Caldisphaera lagunensis DSM 15908: one gene and its partner. The protein of the gene in region 1 binds, or shares a complex with, the protein of each later gene. Links are inferred from orthologs where the notes say so. Each region holds a gene or a part of one and is shown on either strand. Other genes may lie near its edges. The genes, in order: dph2 and CALAG_RS06945.

Region 1 (8,446 bases):
CTCCAATAGATATGGGTAAGAAATGGAGAGATGGAAGAAGAATTTTTGGCGATGGAAAGACATGGGGAGGTATTTTATCTGGGATAATTGCTGGGCTTATAATAGGTTCAATAGAAAGTGTAATAATTTGGCATAATATGCTATACGATGCCTTTATTGCTTCTTTTGGAGCGTTAATTGGGGATTTAATTGCATCGTTTATAAAAAGAAGGATTGGACTAGAAAGAGGAGCGCCTGCTCCATTATTGGATCAGCTTGATTTTTATGTAGGGGCTCTTGTATTTCTTTATTTATTTGATGGCAAGATATTTAATATATATGCTGAATTACTTTTTGCAGTTTTAATATATGCTTTGCATAGAACAACCAATTATATGGCTTATAAATTAAAATTGAAAAATGTACCTTGGTAATCTCAAATATTTTTATATTGTTTCAATTTAAAAACATCTTTTTCAAATTTCACAAAGTGAAAGGTTTTTAAGGACAAGTTATCTTTAAATATGTGGTGATTTTAGTGTCTCATGAAAGGGGAGAAAAAATAACATTAAGTGTTATAAAGGCTGATATAGGAAGTTTAGCAGGTCACCATAAAGTTCACCCAGATACAATGCTAGCATCAACAAGGGTTCTCGCCGAAGCTAAGAAGAATGGCTTATTAATAGATTATTATGTAACTGCTGTTGGAGATGATCTTCAATTAATAATGACGCATAAAAAAGGTGTAAACAATAAAGAAGTTCATGAAACAGCATGGAATGCATTTGAAGAGGCTGCAAAGGTTGCCAAAGAATTAGGTCTTTATGCAGCTGGTCAGGATTTACTGAGCAACTCATTTAGCGGTAATATAAGAGGCATGGGTCCAGGAGTTGCAGAAATGGAATTTAATGAAAGGCCTGCAGAGCCTGTTGTTGTGTTTATGGCTGATAAAACTGAACCGGGAGCATTTAATTTACCCTTATATAAAATATTTGCAGACCCATTTAATACTGCGGGATTAGTTATTGATCCAAGGATGCATAATGGTTTCATATTTACTGTTTTAGATGTATATGAAGGTAAGGCATTAGATTTGAGCACACCAAATGATCTATATGATTTACTTGCATTAATAGGAACACCATCTAGATATGTTATTAAATATGTTCATAGAAAGGATGGAGAAATAGCATCGACAATAAGTTCTGAAAGGCTTAGTTTAATAGCGGGAAAATACATTGGAAAAGATGATCCAGTTATGATAGTTAGGGCTCAAAGTGGTTTTCCAGCATTAGGAGAAATACTTGAACCATTTTCTTTCCCTCATTTAGTAGAAGGATGGATGAGAGGTAGTCATGCAGGTCCATTAATGCCTGTTGGAATAAAAGATGCCAAAATGACAAGATTTGACGGTCCTCCTAGAGTAGCAGCTTTAGGCTTTAATATAAAGAATGGAAATCTTGTTGGGCCTAGTGATTTGTTTGATGATGTTGCATTCGATGAAACTAGAAGACAAGCTCAAATAATTGCAGAATACATGAGAAGACATGGTCCATTTATGCCTCATAGACTTGGACCAGAAGATATGGAATATACGACTTTACCAGATGTGCTCAAGAAATTAGAAAACAAATTTAGACCCTTCGAATTAGGGTATAAACCAATAATAAAACATGAATTGGAAGAGATTAAATAATTTTTTATAGACTTTAATTTGAACCCAATTTAATAATTTTTGATTAATGAAAAATTATATAGCTAAGATATACCTTAATAAATGGCGATAGAAATGAAATACGTATTTGCTATTAATTTTAAATCATATGAAACAGCTTATAACAATGTTGCATTAGAAATAGCGAAAACTGCAAACCAATTATCATCTAAATATAGCAATGTAAGAATAATATTATCAGTTCCATCAGTTATGATAAGTAAAATAATTAATATATATGACGATATATATCTTCAACATATAGATCCTCTCGATTATGGGGCATATACAGGCTTTTTATCTGTAGACTCTTTAAAATATTTGGAAGTTAAAGGATCTTTGATAAATCATAGTGAGCATAAAATTATTTATAGAGATATAGAAAAAATTGTTAAGAAAATGAAGGAATTGAATAAAGAATCATTAGTATGTGCAGATACACCAGGAGAGGCTGCTGGAATTGCTTATTTAAATCCATCAATGATAGCTGTTGAGCCGCCTGAATTAATAGGTTCTGGAATTCCTGTATCTAAGGCAAAGCCTGAAGTAATAACTGAATCTCTTAAAGCAGTAAAAAGCGTTTCTAATATACCAGTTCTAGCTGGAGCAGGTATAACAATACCAGATGATGCGATAAAAGCCATAGAATTAGGATCTTCTGGGGTTTTAATTGCAAGCGCAGTGATGAAGTCAAAGAATCCAAATAAAGTTATTATAGATTTCGTTGAAAAAATGAATAGTGTTTAGATTCTTGGCTTTTGCTTTAATACCTTTTCAGCCTCATCTAGGTTTTTCCTGCATCCGTCAAGCATTTCAAGTAATTTTGCAACATTTATTTTAACAAGCTTTCTTGGCCTCCCTCTTCCTTCTACCTTTAATTTGCTTGTCTCGACAATACCTAAACCAGCTAAATCATTTACTACTCTTAAAACTAATGGATAGCTAACGCTTAATACTTTAGTTAAATCCCTAACGCTTAGCTCTTTTTTATCAAGAAGATAATCTAAAATTTGTGCTGCTAGGTCATAATCTGGTACAGATACGCATTGTATTAACGCTTTTATGGGTTTAACTTCATTATTTTCCACATTTTTCACCTAGTTATATTACTTATTTCTAATATTTAAAAATTTTTCCTTTTTAAAACAAAAAGAAAGTTAAAGAATTTAACATATAGTTTAAAAAAGGATATTAAACTATTATTATAAAAGATAAATTTAAATTAAAGCTTGTTTATATTGTTTAATTGCTTGATCTCCAATAAAGTCTAATAAAACCTCCCTTGCACCCTCTCCAATATCTAATACTCTTGCATCCCTATTCAACCTTTCTAATAATGTTCCTGCAGTAAACCCTCTACCTCCTAGCAATTGTATTCCAATCCATGTAGCTCTTTGAGCAAGTTCTCCTGAAGAAACTTTCGATATAGCAGCATCTAAAGGATCTAATAAATTGTTTTTTTCATACTTTTTAACGGCATTATCAATTAGAGATTCCAGAAGTTTTATTTTGATTTCTATTTCCGCATACATCCACTTTATTGATTGATATTCAGACAATTCCTTGTTGAATATTTTTTTACTTAAAGCGTTTTTACCAGCTTCTTCTAAAGCCCCCTCCGCAATACCTAAGGCTATCGAACCATAACCTAATCTGCCATAGTTTATTAATTCTAAAGCCTCTCTAAGGCCTTTACCAGGTTGAGATATTCTTTTTGCCTTAGTGTTTTCATATATTACATTAGAAATGCCAGCCCCTCTAAAGCTTATTAGATCCATGGGTTTAATTTTTATGTTATCTTGTCTTTCTGCTAAATAAAGAGTTGGTCCTTGAGGTCCTTGAGCCAAAATTATAAAATAATCTGCATAAAGAGCATTGCTTCCAAATACTTTTTCTCCATTTATTATTGCATTTCCTTCTGAATCTTCTTCTGCAACAGTTTTTAGATTACCCTTTATATCAGTACCTCCGCCAGGCTCTGTTATAGTAACAGAAAATATTGAATTATCAATGCCTGATTTAAGTGATCCAGAACCACTTATCATAATAACATGTGCAATTGCTGGGCTAGATCTAGAGGCAAGTCTTACAGCTTTGTAAATACCTCCTAAACCATTTTTTCTTAAGTTAAAAAGTCCAACACCTTTCATTTTTTCTAAGAATTCTTTTGGAACTTCATTTTTTTCATCAACTTGTTTTGCTATTTTTGGAACTTCATTTAAAAGAAAGTTTTCTATGTCCTTGGGTAATTCTGACATTCAATCACCAATGTTATTAATGCAATGCTCTCTATATAAATATAATTTATCAATTAAATATAAAATATTAATATATTATTTTATCATAAATAAAATTTAGAAAATCATAAAAGCAAACTTTTATAGGGGTTAAACACGGAATAAAGAGAGGTGATAAAAAATGCCAATGAGACCCGGAAGATGTTATTCGCACATAACAAGCCAGCCATATACAAGGAAAGAGTATATACATGGAGCCCCTCCGCCAAAAATAACTAAATTTGAAGTTGGAAATAAGGACATGCTTAAAAACTATGAGATAAAGGTTGATTTGATATCGTTAGAATTAGGTCAAATAAGGTCAAATGCTTTAGAAGCAGCAAGAGTTATGACAAGCAAATATTTATCAACAGAAGTTGGTGATGCTAATTATTATATGAGAATACCCAAATATCCTCACCAAGTTATAAGAGAAAACAAAATGATGGCGTTTGCTGGAGCAGATAGATTGCAAGATGGCATGAGACTATCATTTGGAACACCAATAGGGGTTGCTGCTATAGTTCATGCTGGTGATAAATTAATAGAGGTATGGGGTAGGAAAGCAGATTTAGAAAAAATAAAAGAGGCCTTAAGAAGAGGTGCATCAAAGTTACCTCAGAAAACTAGAATAGTAATATCAGAGGATAGAACGGAGAAGTAAATAATGTCAAAGAATTTTGATTGTGGTATACCTTATACATTGGTTTTTCCTGATATTAATATTGAAGGTAAAAGGGTTTTATTGCAATTACCTGATGGTATGAAGCAATTTGCATTAGCGATAGCGAACTGTATAAGAGAAAATTATAAGGCTGAGCCAATAATTCATATGGAAAGCATATATGGTGCATGTGATTTACAATATAATCAGATTTTTAATATAATTAATCCTGATCTAATAATTCATATAGCCCATTCAGAATATCCAGAATATTTGGCATCACCGCTAGCATTACCTTCTAATTTAAGGGATAGAGTTGTTTTTGTTAGAGCGTTGAGCAAATTAGATATAGATGAAAATATGATAGAAAAATCCCTTAGCATACTTGATACCTATAATGTAAAAAACTTGTCAATAGCATTAACTGCACAGCATACACATTTATATAATAAAATTTTAAATATTATTGGAAACAACAGTAAATATAATATCATAAAATCTAATGGATTATCTCCATATTATGATCCAGGTCAAATAATTGGCTGTGATTTTAGAACTGTTATCAATAAAAATATTGATGGTTATATATTTGTAGGAGGAGGAGAATTTCATCCATTAGGTTTATATTTATCTACATTAAAGCCAATTGCTCAAATAGACCTTTACAGCAATACTGTAAGAGATTTTACACAAATTGGAATAAAATATTATAAGAAAAGATTGTTTGTTATATCAAAAGCCATGGAAGCAAGACATTGGGGAGTAATAATTGGTTTAAAAACGGGTCAATATAGACCATCTTTATTAAATATGATAATAAAGATGCTAAATAAAAAAGAATATGTATTATTAACATCAGAAAACATGAGCGAATTAAATTTATTATCAATTGATAACGATTGGTTTGATGCATTTGTAATAACAAGTTGCCCAAGGATTCCCATTGATGACTTAATGGATTATAAAAAGCCAGTTCTTACGCCTGGAGAAGCTTATATGGCTTTAACAGGCAAAATAGATAAGTATATTTTTCCATGGTAAAAAAGCGGTGTAAGATTTGAATAAAAATGAAAAATACATAAACGCAAAGGTTTTCTTAGAAAAAACATTACCATCAATAACTAATCCGATTCGTGATTTAGAGCAATACAATACTCCATCAGAAATAATTTTGGATATGCTAAATCATGCATATATTTCAAATATTATTCAAGACTCAACAGTGCTTGATTTAGGTTCTGGCACTTGTAGGATAGCATTAGCATCTCTTATTTTTGGTGCTAGTAAAGCTATAGGATTAGAAATTGATGATAGGTTCTTTAAATATTGTTTATATGGAGAAGAAACCTTTGGTTTAAGAGGAAGGCTTTTGTTAATAAAGACTTTTATAAATGAGAATTTGGGATTAATAAGAAAAAATCACATAGATTTAATTATTATGAATCCTCCTTTTGGGGTTTGGAATAGAAACGCTGATAAAAGATTTTTGGAATACGCATTTTCATTGAATCCTAAGAGGATTTACTCTGTATTGAAATCAGGAAATTTAAATTTTCACGAATCACTAAGTAACAAGTGGGGATATAGATTGAGATTGTTAAATACAAGGGAATTTCCAATACCCGCTTCAATGACATATCATAAAAGTAGGATAAGGAGGGTAAAGGTAGATGTATTACTCTTTGAAAAATAATGTTGTTGTTCCAGGAGAAGTTATTGCACAACAAGAAGAATTTGTTGAAGGTGAAGGAGTTTATATAGATACTGAAACAGGATACCTAAGGTCAATGTTTTTGGGTAAAATTGCTATAGACTTTAATAATAGGACAATATCAGTAAATTCATATAAAAAACTAAAATTACCAAAGAAAAATAGCATTGTTTTAGGATCAGTTTCATCTGTTAGAGAAAATATAATATTTGTTGATATTTATGGTGTAATAGTTTTATATCCAAGACCTAAATGGGAGTTTGAATTTTCAAGTCCATTATCTGGAGCAATTATTTCAAACCAAGTTGGTGTAGATAAATTTAATGATTTGATGGATATTGTTAAACCTGGAGATATAATATTGGCTAAAGTAATAAATTCAAGTAATCCATATAACCTTTCATTAAAGGGACCTCAATATGGAGTAATTTATTCTATGTGCTCTAAATGTGGAGAGATTATGATACCGCAAAATAATGATCAATTAAAATGTCCCAAATGTGGTAATGTAGAAAAAAGGAAAATATCTAATTTAGCAACTTCTAAATTGCTAAAAATTGATATGAAGAAAACAATATTAATGTCACCATAGGTGTTTTTGATGAAAAGTTTAAAGAAAAGATTTATTTTTAATTTAAAGGAAGGTTATGATATAGAAAATATTTTTAAAAAAATTAATACTGTTATATCAAGCCAGGAAGCAACAATTAAAGTTGAAAACAACAAATTGATTATAGATTTTTATGTAACGCCTAGGGATATTAACTATATAAAGTCTAAGATAAAAGAGATTTTATCTTTTGAAACAAATAAAAATAAAGTTAAGGGTTTTAAGTATAGCCTAAAAGACTTAAATCCTGAAGGAGGAAAGGATTTTTTTGATATGCTGGAATTTTGTTTAAGTAAGCTCGGTTATAAAACAACCATACAAGAAGAATTTTTAATAACAACAGCAAGAAAAGAAAAAGTATATTCTTTAGCTAATATAATAAATGAAAATTTAAAACATATTTCTGGAAAAAACTATGGTAATGCTTTAATAAAAGCACTAGCTTGCTATTTAACGTTGAGAGAAAGAGATTTTGAGAAAATTAATAATGTAATAGAAAAAGGTCTTAGTTTAGGAATTTTAGAAGAGAATAAAAACAAGATATATACCAGATATAGTTGGAAGGATACATACGAGATGTTAGGCAAGGTGCAATAATATGGCTGGAGATATTAAAATCACCAAAACAGATCAGGGCATATATAAGGTAGAAATAGAAGGGGAAGATCATACTATTGGAAATCTATTATCTACTGTATTACAGACTCTTAAAGGAGTAAACATTGCATATTATGAAGTTCCTCATCCATTGGAAAACAGATTAATAATTTATATGGATTTAGATGAAAATATAGATCCTAAAGATAAGCTAATAGAAGCATTACAGAAAATAAAAGAAATGAATGAGGAATTTAAGAAAAAGTATATTGAAAAAATAAAAGAAATGAATATAAATATTGAGATTTAAATGTAATAAAGATAATAATTTTTTTGCTATGAGTTATAATGGAGAGCGCAATGAAAAAAGAATCAAGAATCCTTGTTAGCAAATGCAAAAATAAAATTTGTGGTGGTATAATATTAAGGTTTTATTCAATAGATAGTTTAATTCTTTCTGTTAATGGGTGCGAAGATTTTTGCGATAAAATTAAGAAAAGTGGTTATTTTTATGAATTATCTTATTATTATGGTGATTGCAATTGTGGATTAGATGATAAGGCTGAGATAAATAAGAAATATCTTATGTTTTTGTCTAATTTGATTGATGAATTTGAACAAGTATATAAAAATGCGGGGGGTGGGGTTTGAACCCACGCAGGCCTACGCCAACGGGTCTTAGGCCCGTCCCCTTTGGCCAGGCTCGGGCACCCCCGCGCATTTATACAATTATCTAGCTTACCCTTAAAGTATTTATCGTTTATTTTGATAATAGGATTAAAATGATTTTGATGTTTTGTAAATTTTAAGCATTATCTTTATCTTATTCCTAAAACTAGTTTTAAATTAATGCCAATGCAAGATGAATATTTTTAGAATATCAATAGCTTAAAAT
Region 2 (8,475 bases), 230 kb from region 1 along the record:
CATTATAGCATTAGCAGGCGTAGGTGGAGCATTATTCTGGTATTATAAAGGGTTTGAAACTGGTAATAAGAATTTACTAGGATTAGATTTGCAAGAATCAATGCGTAAAATAGCTCCAGTCAAGGCTTCTGATCCAAAAGATGATTAATTTTTAATTTTTAAATATAAAGGTATATAATAGTTTTTTTGAATTGAAAACTTGGAGTTGAAAATGCTAAAAAATGATAATAAAGTTAATGGAAATCAAGGATTAGAGGAAAAATTTTGGAAAAATATAGTGTCTGAAATAGAGACGTATTCTGAAAAAGGATGTTATGAAAAAGTAAATACATTAATGAGTTTTTTCGTTTTAAAGAGATTGAGAATAATTGCGTCAGCATTGGCCAAAGGATCTAACATTATAATAGATGTAGGAAATGGTCCAGGCACCTCTACAAAATATATTAAAGGTATTTTGAACCCCAGCCATTTGATAGCCATGGATCCCTCTTTTGCTATGAATAAAATAACAAAAGACAATATAAAAAACATTAGCGTGATAAATGGAATGGCCGAAAATATACCAGTAAAAAGTTCTTCAATAGACGCTGTAATTGCAATGTTTTCATTTAGAGATGTAAGAAATTATGATTTAGCATTACGCGAGTTTTCTAGAGTGTTAAAAGAAAATGGGAAGCTAATAATTTTAGATCTCTATAAACCTGAAACTGTTATGGAAAAAATAATTTCGTTTTTCCAATTTAATATTTTAGCTGTTGTATTTGGGATCGTTATGGGATGTGGTAGAGATGCTTTATTATATCCTGACTTACATAAAACAATTTATTATATGTATAATTCAAAGGAAATTTTAAAGTCAGTTAATAAATATTTCAAAAAAGTATCATTTAAGAAAAAGCCTATTATAGTAGGAATTCTTTGGGCGAGTGATCCAAGAAAGGATAAAATTTAATTTATTTAATTTTTCAGTTGTTAAGAATGAATTAATTGTTACCAATAAATTAAAAAATTAAAATAAATTTCCAATGTATAGAATATTTAAATAATTACTATTTCTAAAACTAAAGTAGAGGGTAGAATGCATATTAATAAACTTTAACTAATATATGCAAATAATGGAAAAAGTGGTGCGCTGAAATTGGACAAAGAACAATCCTATGAGGATATCGACACTTCAATTTTAGAAAAATGGGAAAAGGTGAGAGAATATTTAGAACCAAAAATAGAAGATGCAGCAAAATCAATGGAAAACTTAGGAATAGATGGTATTGCTAGATATCTTACGATAGGAGGTAAGATGTTTAGAGGTTTCTTAACTGTACTTTTTGCAGAATCATTGGGCGCAAGTTTAGATTATGCTTCAGATGCTGCAGTTGCTATAGAAATGGTTCATGCAGCAAGTCTTGCAATAGATGATATAGTTGATAAAGATACTAATAGAAGGGGTAAATTATCAGGCTGGATTATATATGGTATTGGAAAAACGGCCTTAACTGCTTTGCTTTTAGTTCCTGTTGCACAAAGAGTGATAGAAAAATATGGATTTGATGCAATAAGATATAGTATAAAGTCATGGGAGGCAATGGTAAGGGGCGAAATTTTAGATGCATACGCCTCATTAAAATTAAATCCTTCCGAATATATGAATGTTATTAAGTTAAAAACTGCTTCATTATTTAGCTTATCTGCTGTATTAGGTGTGATAGCTGCAAAGAATAATAATTTGGTAGACAATGCAGAATTTTATGGTGATAAATTAGGTATAGCTTATCAACTAGCCGATGATATTGGGGATTATTATTCATATCTTATAGGAAAAAAAGAAAAACTTGATCCAGGAGAAGTCTTATTTGAAAAATACATAATGCATAGATACCCTATTAGTGAGAGGGGGGATGAAATAATAAAAAATGGAATGAATATATTGAATGATGTAGTAAATGAGGCATCAAATGCAATAGTTGAATTGCCGGAATCAAAACAAAAATCAATGTTATCAAGAATACCATACTTCATGGTTAACAAGATGTTAGAAAGTGTTGGACTTACTTTAAAAAGGTTTTAACTATAGGTTTCTGTTTATTAATTTTAAATAAGCCTTTCAGAAATATTTTCGTCCTCTTTACAAGAGATCCCATCTTTGAGAGCACGGTAGTTTGCATAAGGAATTAAAAAGAGCTAATAGAAATTAAGAAGTTTAAATATAAATCTAATCCTAGAGGTAAAAAAATATTATTTGCGCAAATTTCTAATAAATATGAGTAAAACTACTTATAGCTAATAAGTTTAAGGTGAAAAGATGGAAAGCTTTAATAAGAAAATGTCATTGATAAATTACTTAAAGAATTCAGGATTTATTAAAACAAAGAAAGTGGAAGAAGCTCTTATTAATGTTGACAGAGCTAACTTTGTTTTATCACAATATTTAAGTGAGGCATACGAAGATAAACCATTACCTATAGGTTACGGGCAAACAATTAGCGCCCCAAGTATTGTAGCATATATGACAGAGTTATTAGAAGTTAATGAAGGAAATAAAATCTTAGAAATTGGAACTGGGTCAGGATATCAAACTGCAATACTATCATACCTAGTTAAAGAAAAGGGCTTAATTGTTTCAATAGAAAGAATAAAAGAGTTATCAGAAATGGCTTATAAAAACCTTGAAAGATTAGGTTTGCATAAAAATGTAAAGTTAATTGTTGGAGATGGATCTCTAGGATATGAAGAAGAAAAGCCTTATGACAGAATAATAATAACTGCTGCAACTCCGGTTGTGCCGAAATTTATTAATATGCAATTAAAAAATAATGGTATTGCTATATTACCTTTAGGAACATTAGAGGAACAAAAACTAGCCATAATTAGAAAAGATGAATTTGGAAATATTGAATTGCGTTATGATATCAGTGTAATATTTGTTCCATTAATTGGTTATGAAGGATTTAAATTTGGTAAAGAGGAAACAAATTAAATGTTTCACTCTTCCCTTGTTATGAAGCAGATTATTTTTTAATCATTTTTAAAAAACTTTCTTAATCAAACAAAAAATAATATTATTTTTTAACCCTTAATCTCTTCTTTATCAAAAGAAGTGGGTGAAAAAAATGGGCGCCAGAGTAAAAGTAATTTCAGAAATAGAAAAAATAATGGCTAACATAGAGCAAGTAAGAAATATAGGTGTTATAGCCCATGTAGATCATGGTAAAACAACAACTAGCGATACATTATTAGCAGGAGCAGGAATTATTTCAGAAAGAGTTGCAGGAGATGCTCTGCTTTTAGACTACCTTAACGTAGAAAAAGAAAGAGAAATGACAGTTAAAGCGGCTAATGCAAGCTTATATCATGAATATAATGGAAAACCATACGTCATTAACTTAATTGATACTCCGGGACATGTAGACTTTACAGGTATGGTAACAAGAAGTCTTAGAGTATTGGATGGAGGAATCGTTGTTGTAGATTCAGCGGAAGGCGTTATGACACAAACCGAAACTGTTTTAAGGCAAGCATTAGAGGAAAGGGTTAAACCAGTTTTATTCATTAACAAGGTTGATAGATTAATAAAAGAACTAAAGTTCGGACCTCAGCAAATACAAGAAAGATTTGTAGAAATAATTAAAGATGTTAACAATTTGATTGATATGTATGCTGAGCCTGAATTTAAAAATAAATGGAAAATAAATCCTGCTGAAGGTAATGTTGCATTTGGTAGCGCAAAAGACAAATGGGCTTTAACAGTGCCTGATGCTACAAAGAAGGGCATAACTTTTCAAAATATAATAGATGCATATTCTTCTAATAATAAAGATAAGGTAGTAGAGCTATTTAAGAAGGCACCTATTTGGGATGCATTATTAAATATGGTAGTAAAGTTTATACCAAATCCTAAAGAAGCACAGAAGTATAGAATACCAAAGATATGGAAGGGAAATCTTGATTCAGATTTAGGTAAGGCTATGATGGAATCAGATCCAAACGGGCCTCTAGTATTTTATGCAAATGCTATTAAGGTAGAAAAAGCCGGAATTGTAGCAACTGGTAGAGTATTTTCAGGTACGTTAGAGCCTGGTAAAGAAGTTTACATCGTTTCGAGTGATCGTACTGGGAGAATTTTACAGGTAAGCCTATATATGGGGCCATTTAGAGAATTAACAGCTAAGATTCCCGCAGGTAACATAGGTGCATTGATGGGTATAGAAGGCCTAAAGTCTGGAGAAACACTTGTTGAAGTATCATACAAATCACAAGCTGCACCATTCGAGCAACTTCATTATATTAGTGAACCTGTAGTAACATCAGCTATAGAACCAGCAAAATTACAAGATTTGCCGAAAATGATAGACGCTCTTAAAAAGTTAACATTAGAGGATCCAAATTTGGTAGTGAAAATTAATGAAGAGACAGGAGAATATCTAATATCAGGTATGGGGCAACTTCATTTAGAAATAGCTATGTGGATGCTGAAGGAATTATATGGGGTAGAAGTAAAGGCTACGCCACCAATAGTTGTTTATAGAGAATCTGTTAAACAGAATAGTAAGGTGTTTGAAGGAAAGAGCCCTAATAAGCACAATAGATTCTACATAAGTGTAGAGCCATTAAACGATGAGACAATTGATTTGATCCATAAGGGTCTTGTTAATGAAGATCAAGATGCTAAGGATAGAGCAAAAATATTAAGAGATAAAGCAAACTGGGATTATGATGAGGCTAGAAAAATATGGTCTATTGATGAAAATATAAACATATTTATTGATGCAACATCAGGTGTTCAATATCTAAAAGAAGTGAAGGATACAATATTAGGTGGATTTAGGATAGCGGTAAAAGAAGGACCATTGGCAGCAGAGCCTGTAAGAGGTCTCAAAGTTGTACTTCATGATGCTGAAATACACGAAGATCCAGTCCACAGAGGTCCAGGTCAGATATATCCTGCTGTTAGAAATGCTATATGGGCTGCTATGTTGACATCAAAACCAACATTACTTGAACCAATACAGAAACTAGAAATTAAAGTTCCCATGGATTACTTAAGCCCAGTAACTTCAATAGTAACAAAGAAAAGAGGAAAGATATTGGATGTTAAACAATCAGGATTGCAAGCAATTGTAACAGCAGAGATACCAGTTGCAGAGAGCTTTGATATATCTCAAGAATTAAGAGGGTCAACAGCAGGTAAAGCGTTTTGGGGAACGGAGTTTAGCAGGTGGGCTCCAGTTCCAGATTCGTTATTAGACGATTTGATTAAGAAAATAAGAGAGAGGAAAGGATTACCTCCAAGACCACCGAAACTAGAAGATCTGTTAGGGCCTTAACCCTAATAGACTATTTTAATAAATTTTATAGACTTCAAGTTTTCATATTTTCTTGATTTTATATTTATATAATCATCTTCTATAACAAGGCCTTGACGATACATTACTAAGGCGCATCTCTCAGTAACAACTGAAGATGCCAATCCTCCTTCGGATAGCAAATCAAGTCCACTATTGATATCTGGTAAAGAGAATCCGCAATGTCCATTAGGATGAGAATGCATGTTATATGCTACCTTAATAAATGGTATTTTTACCTTTAGTGTTTCTCCCTCCAATATAGAAAGATAACCATTGTAATCGTAAAGGAATAAATATTCTATATTTGATGAGGTGGTTTTTTGAGTAAAAGAATTTATTATACTTAGATCTGTATGGAATGGGATATAAGGAATAAAATCATATAAATCTTTAATGCTTATGTAGTTCTTTAGATTTGTATCATTTTTAATAATAATTTTTTTATCATTTATCTCCTCTATATGATCTTTAAAATCCCATGGTGTATTGATTTTGAGATCTATAACATTATCTTTTAACTTTTTTAAGAGATAGTCAATATCTTTTATTTTATAATCTATTTTAGCATCAAATAAATTATAATTATCATCATAGGTATCTTCTATTTTCAATATTATTTTATTTATAATTGATAATATTAAGGAACCATTAGTTATTCTAGTTTCTTGATATTTTTTGTTCATGTTATCACCAAATTTTAAAATTTATGGTTGTTATCATAACAATTAGCTCCCCACCGTTTTTAAGTTCTTCAATTAAATTTCTATCAAGATCTGCAGCTGCTTTATTACTTTTTATTAGAGCAGTTGCAGGTTCTATATAATTACTTTTTCTAAATATTATTTTGGTTTCATTATTAAGGATTAGATTACTATCGCCGTATCCTATCAAGCTATCGCAATTTTTCTTTGAACAAAAAACAACTAATATCATATTACCTTTCTTTATATCTTCTTTAAGCCACTTTGGAAAATCATTTAATGATACTTCTGATTTAATTCCTATTATACAATCCCCCCTTGTTGTCAAATAGTCATCTTTAGTAATTTCTATAGTTGTTTTATGAGTTGCTCTTACATTTTTATGGCCATATGCTTTAAACGTAAACCATCTAGATATGAACTCTTTTTCCTGCAAGTTATCAATCCTTACTATAATAGTTTTCTAGACTACTATTTCCTTTAGCATCTTTTTTATATGGTAACTTAATCAATTCTTTAATTTTTGAGGCCTTCTTTTCTCCGATTATGTTTGCAAGCTCCGATAAACTTGAGTTAAAAAATTTTTCTAGAGATCCAAAATGCTCTAATATTTTTTCAGCACTTTTTTCTCCTATTCCTGGAAATGATTGCAAAATGTAAAGTTGCCATTGCCTATTATCATTTATCTTAGGTTTCTTGAGTATTGGAGACTCATTAACCTCTTTAGAGGGCTCAGATTTTCTTGCTATTGATTCTATGTATTCCGCTGTTGAGAGTTGATCTAAGCTCCATAAGACTTTGACTTTATATTCTAATACTAATGAAATTAATGCAGATTGAATCTGCTTTTCCCTATTTTTATAGAAGAGAAGGGATTTTCTGAAGTCACCCTCCACAATATATATTATATTATTATATTTTGATGACATTTTTTTAGCCTGTTCAAATAGTCTACCATCAAATAATGACTTTACAAAATCATTAGAGCTCTTCCTTTCTATAATTATGTTGTCCGGTATTAGATAATCTCCCTCTTCTAGTTGCCTCCTAATAACCATTAATCCTAATGATTCTAGTATTTTCGGAACTCCAGAAGCTTCTTCTCTCGAATCTGCATAAACCCTATATTTTTTTGTTTCCATAACTCTATCCACTTTCTTTGCATATACCATTTATTAAATTAACTAAATAACTGAAAAATTTTTCTTTTTCTATTGGTTTTTTATTTTTGATAGTAACTATAGAAGCTCCAATATGTCCTCCACCTTCTCCATTATATTTATCTGCAACAATTCTTGCAATATTAGAGGCATCTATTCCCTTTGAGATCGCTTTATCTGAAATTCTTATTGAAATCCTTATATCTTCACCTTCTTTATACTTAATAGTGAATGCAACATCAGCACCATTTTGTATTAATGTCCTAGATACTATTGATTCATAAGAACCTATTTCTGTCACTACAGCTATTAGATCTTTACAAACTTTTCCAATTATTGCTCTAGAAAAACCCTTAAGTTTAGCCATTTTAATTGAAAAATCTTCTTCAATTCCTTTGATGATTTTATAGTAAATAGAAATCGCTTTTTTATAATCACCATTTTTCATTAAATAAAGTAGCGATTCTAATGTACTTTTGCTTGCTCTTTCCAATCTATTACTATCAAATAAAATTCCTAATATACCTAATGTTGATATATTTTCATCAAGATTAATGGTTAATTTACTTGCAAAGGAGGAAACTATTTCGGTAGTTGAAGAAGCATCGTCATCTATATAATACAGTTTTGATATCTGGAAAATCTTTCCCTCACGATGATGATCTATTACTATTAAAGGAATATTTTTATTTGAAATTAAATTTGATACTTGTTCAATCCCTGCATTATCTAATAAAATAAGTTTGTCATAATTAAAATCACATTTTTTTATTTCTATATTTATCTCCTTTAAAGCAATAATAGATTCTTTTGAGAGACCTTGTTTTAGATCAATACAACATTTTTCATTATATCTTTTGCATAATTCATAGGTAATTAATGAAGATGCAATTGCATCTAAATCGGCATTTGAATGAAAAGAAATCCCTATATTTCCATTTTTTAATTCATTAATAAAATCATTTAAAAAATTATTTGTATTCGTCTTTATCAATATGATTTACCTATTTTAACTCCCTGCTCCGCCAATACCTGTTTTAGTTTGTGTGCCTCCAATACCAGATAATAGCTGTCTTAGCTCGATTGTAATTTTATCTATTTGCTCCTTTATCATTGTTTCTTGATTTTTGAGTGCCTTAATCTTTAATTCTAGATCTTCTTTTCTTGTTTCTAGTTCCTTTTGTAGATCTTCTTTTCTGCTTTTTACTAATACAAACCCTGTCATTTTATATAATTCTGCATCAGGTCCCAATGATTGTAATTTTTCTAATA

Evidence for each region.
Region 2: the proteins of dph2 (region 1) and CALAG_RS06945 are in contact, whole or in part, in a crystal structure (PDB 6Q2D), measured with the Methanobrevibacter smithii proteins. The link is inferred for Caldisphaera lagunensis DSM 15908 from one-to-one orthologs. Residues at the interface, in WP_011954460.1 of Methanobrevibacter smithii: Met1, Met3, Tyr4, Pro28, Glu29, Gly30, Leu31, Met33, Phe58, His80, Thr124, Gln126, Ser179, Gly180, Asn181, Phe182, His183, Leu185, Tyr201, Asn202, Phe211, Ile215, Arg291, Asp295, Asp296, Gln298, Met299; in WP_011954157.1 of Methanobrevibacter smithii: Pro482, Asn483, Lys484, His485, Tyr553, Asp555, Glu556, Glu559, Leu560, Leu591, His592, Glu593, Asp594, Ala595, Val596, His597, Arg598, Gly599, Pro600.

What each region holds. Positions count from the first base shown.
Region 1 is NC_019791.1:1,163,840-1,172,285, reverse strand. Bases 3,689-6,655 are described here. They hold dph2 (diphthamide biosynthesis enzyme Dph2), read left to right. Parts: upstream 3,689-4,636; coding sequence 4,637-5,674; downstream 5,675-6,655. Other genes in these bases: CALAG_RS05670 (exosome complex RNA-binding protein Csl4), read left to right, coding at 6,304-6,655; CALAG_RS05675 (METTL5 family protein), read left to right, coding at 5,691-6,326; CALAG_RS05685 (50S ribosomal protein L16), read left to right, coding at 4,112-4,633; CALAG_RS05690 (acyl-CoA dehydrogenase family protein), read right to left, coding at 3,689-3,951. In the rest of the region: CALAG_RS05710 (CDP-2,3-bis-(O-geranylgeranyl)-sn-glycerol synthase), read left to right, coding at 1-413; fbp (fructose-1,6-bisphosphate aldolase/phosphatase), read left to right, coding at 518-1,675; tpiA (triose-phosphate isomerase), read left to right, coding at 1,769-2,440; CALAG_RS05695 (helix-turn-helix domain-containing protein), read right to left, coding at 2,437-2,781; more of CALAG_RS05690, read right to left, coding at 2,911-3,688; more of CALAG_RS05670, read left to right, coding at 6,656-6,936; CALAG_RS05665 (DUF2067 domain-containing protein), read left to right, coding at 6,946-7,551; CALAG_RS05660 (DNA-directed RNA polymerase subunit L), read left to right, coding at 7,553-7,861; CALAG_RS07840 (hypothetical protein), read left to right, coding at 7,912-8,202. UniProt on the Methanocaldococcus jannaschii protein: Catalyzes the first step of diphthamide biosynthesis, i.e. the transfer of the 3-amino-3-carboxypropyl group from S-adenosyl-L-methionine (SAM) to the C2 position of the imidazole ring of the target histidine residue in translation elongation factor 2 (EF-2).
Region 2 is NC_019791.1:1,397,847-1,406,321, forward strand. What follows is about bases 2,719-5,714. They hold CALAG_RS06945 (elongation factor EF-2), read left to right. Parts: upstream 2,719-3,107; coding sequence 3,108-5,321; downstream 5,322-5,714. Other genes in these bases: pcm (protein-L-isoaspartate O-methyltransferase), read left to right, coding at 2,719-2,974; CALAG_RS06950 (hypothetical protein), read right to left, coding at 5,324-5,714. In the rest of the region: CALAG_RS06925 (MFS transporter), read left to right, coding at 1-148; CALAG_RS06930 (methyltransferase domain-containing protein), read left to right, coding at 212-952; CALAG_RS06935 (polyprenyl synthetase family protein), read left to right, coding at 1,139-2,065; more of pcm, read left to right, coding at 2,300-2,718; more of CALAG_RS06950, read right to left, coding at 5,715-6,025; CALAG_RS06955 (DUF371 domain-containing protein), read right to left, coding at 6,030-6,479; CALAG_RS06960 (ERCC4 domain-containing protein), read right to left, coding at 6,484-7,185; CALAG_RS06965 (DHH family phosphoesterase), read right to left, coding at 7,190-8,197; CALAG_RS06970 (prefoldin subunit beta), read right to left, coding at 8,213-8,475. UniProt on the Methanocaldococcus jannaschii protein: Catalyzes the GTP-dependent ribosomal translocation step during translation elongation.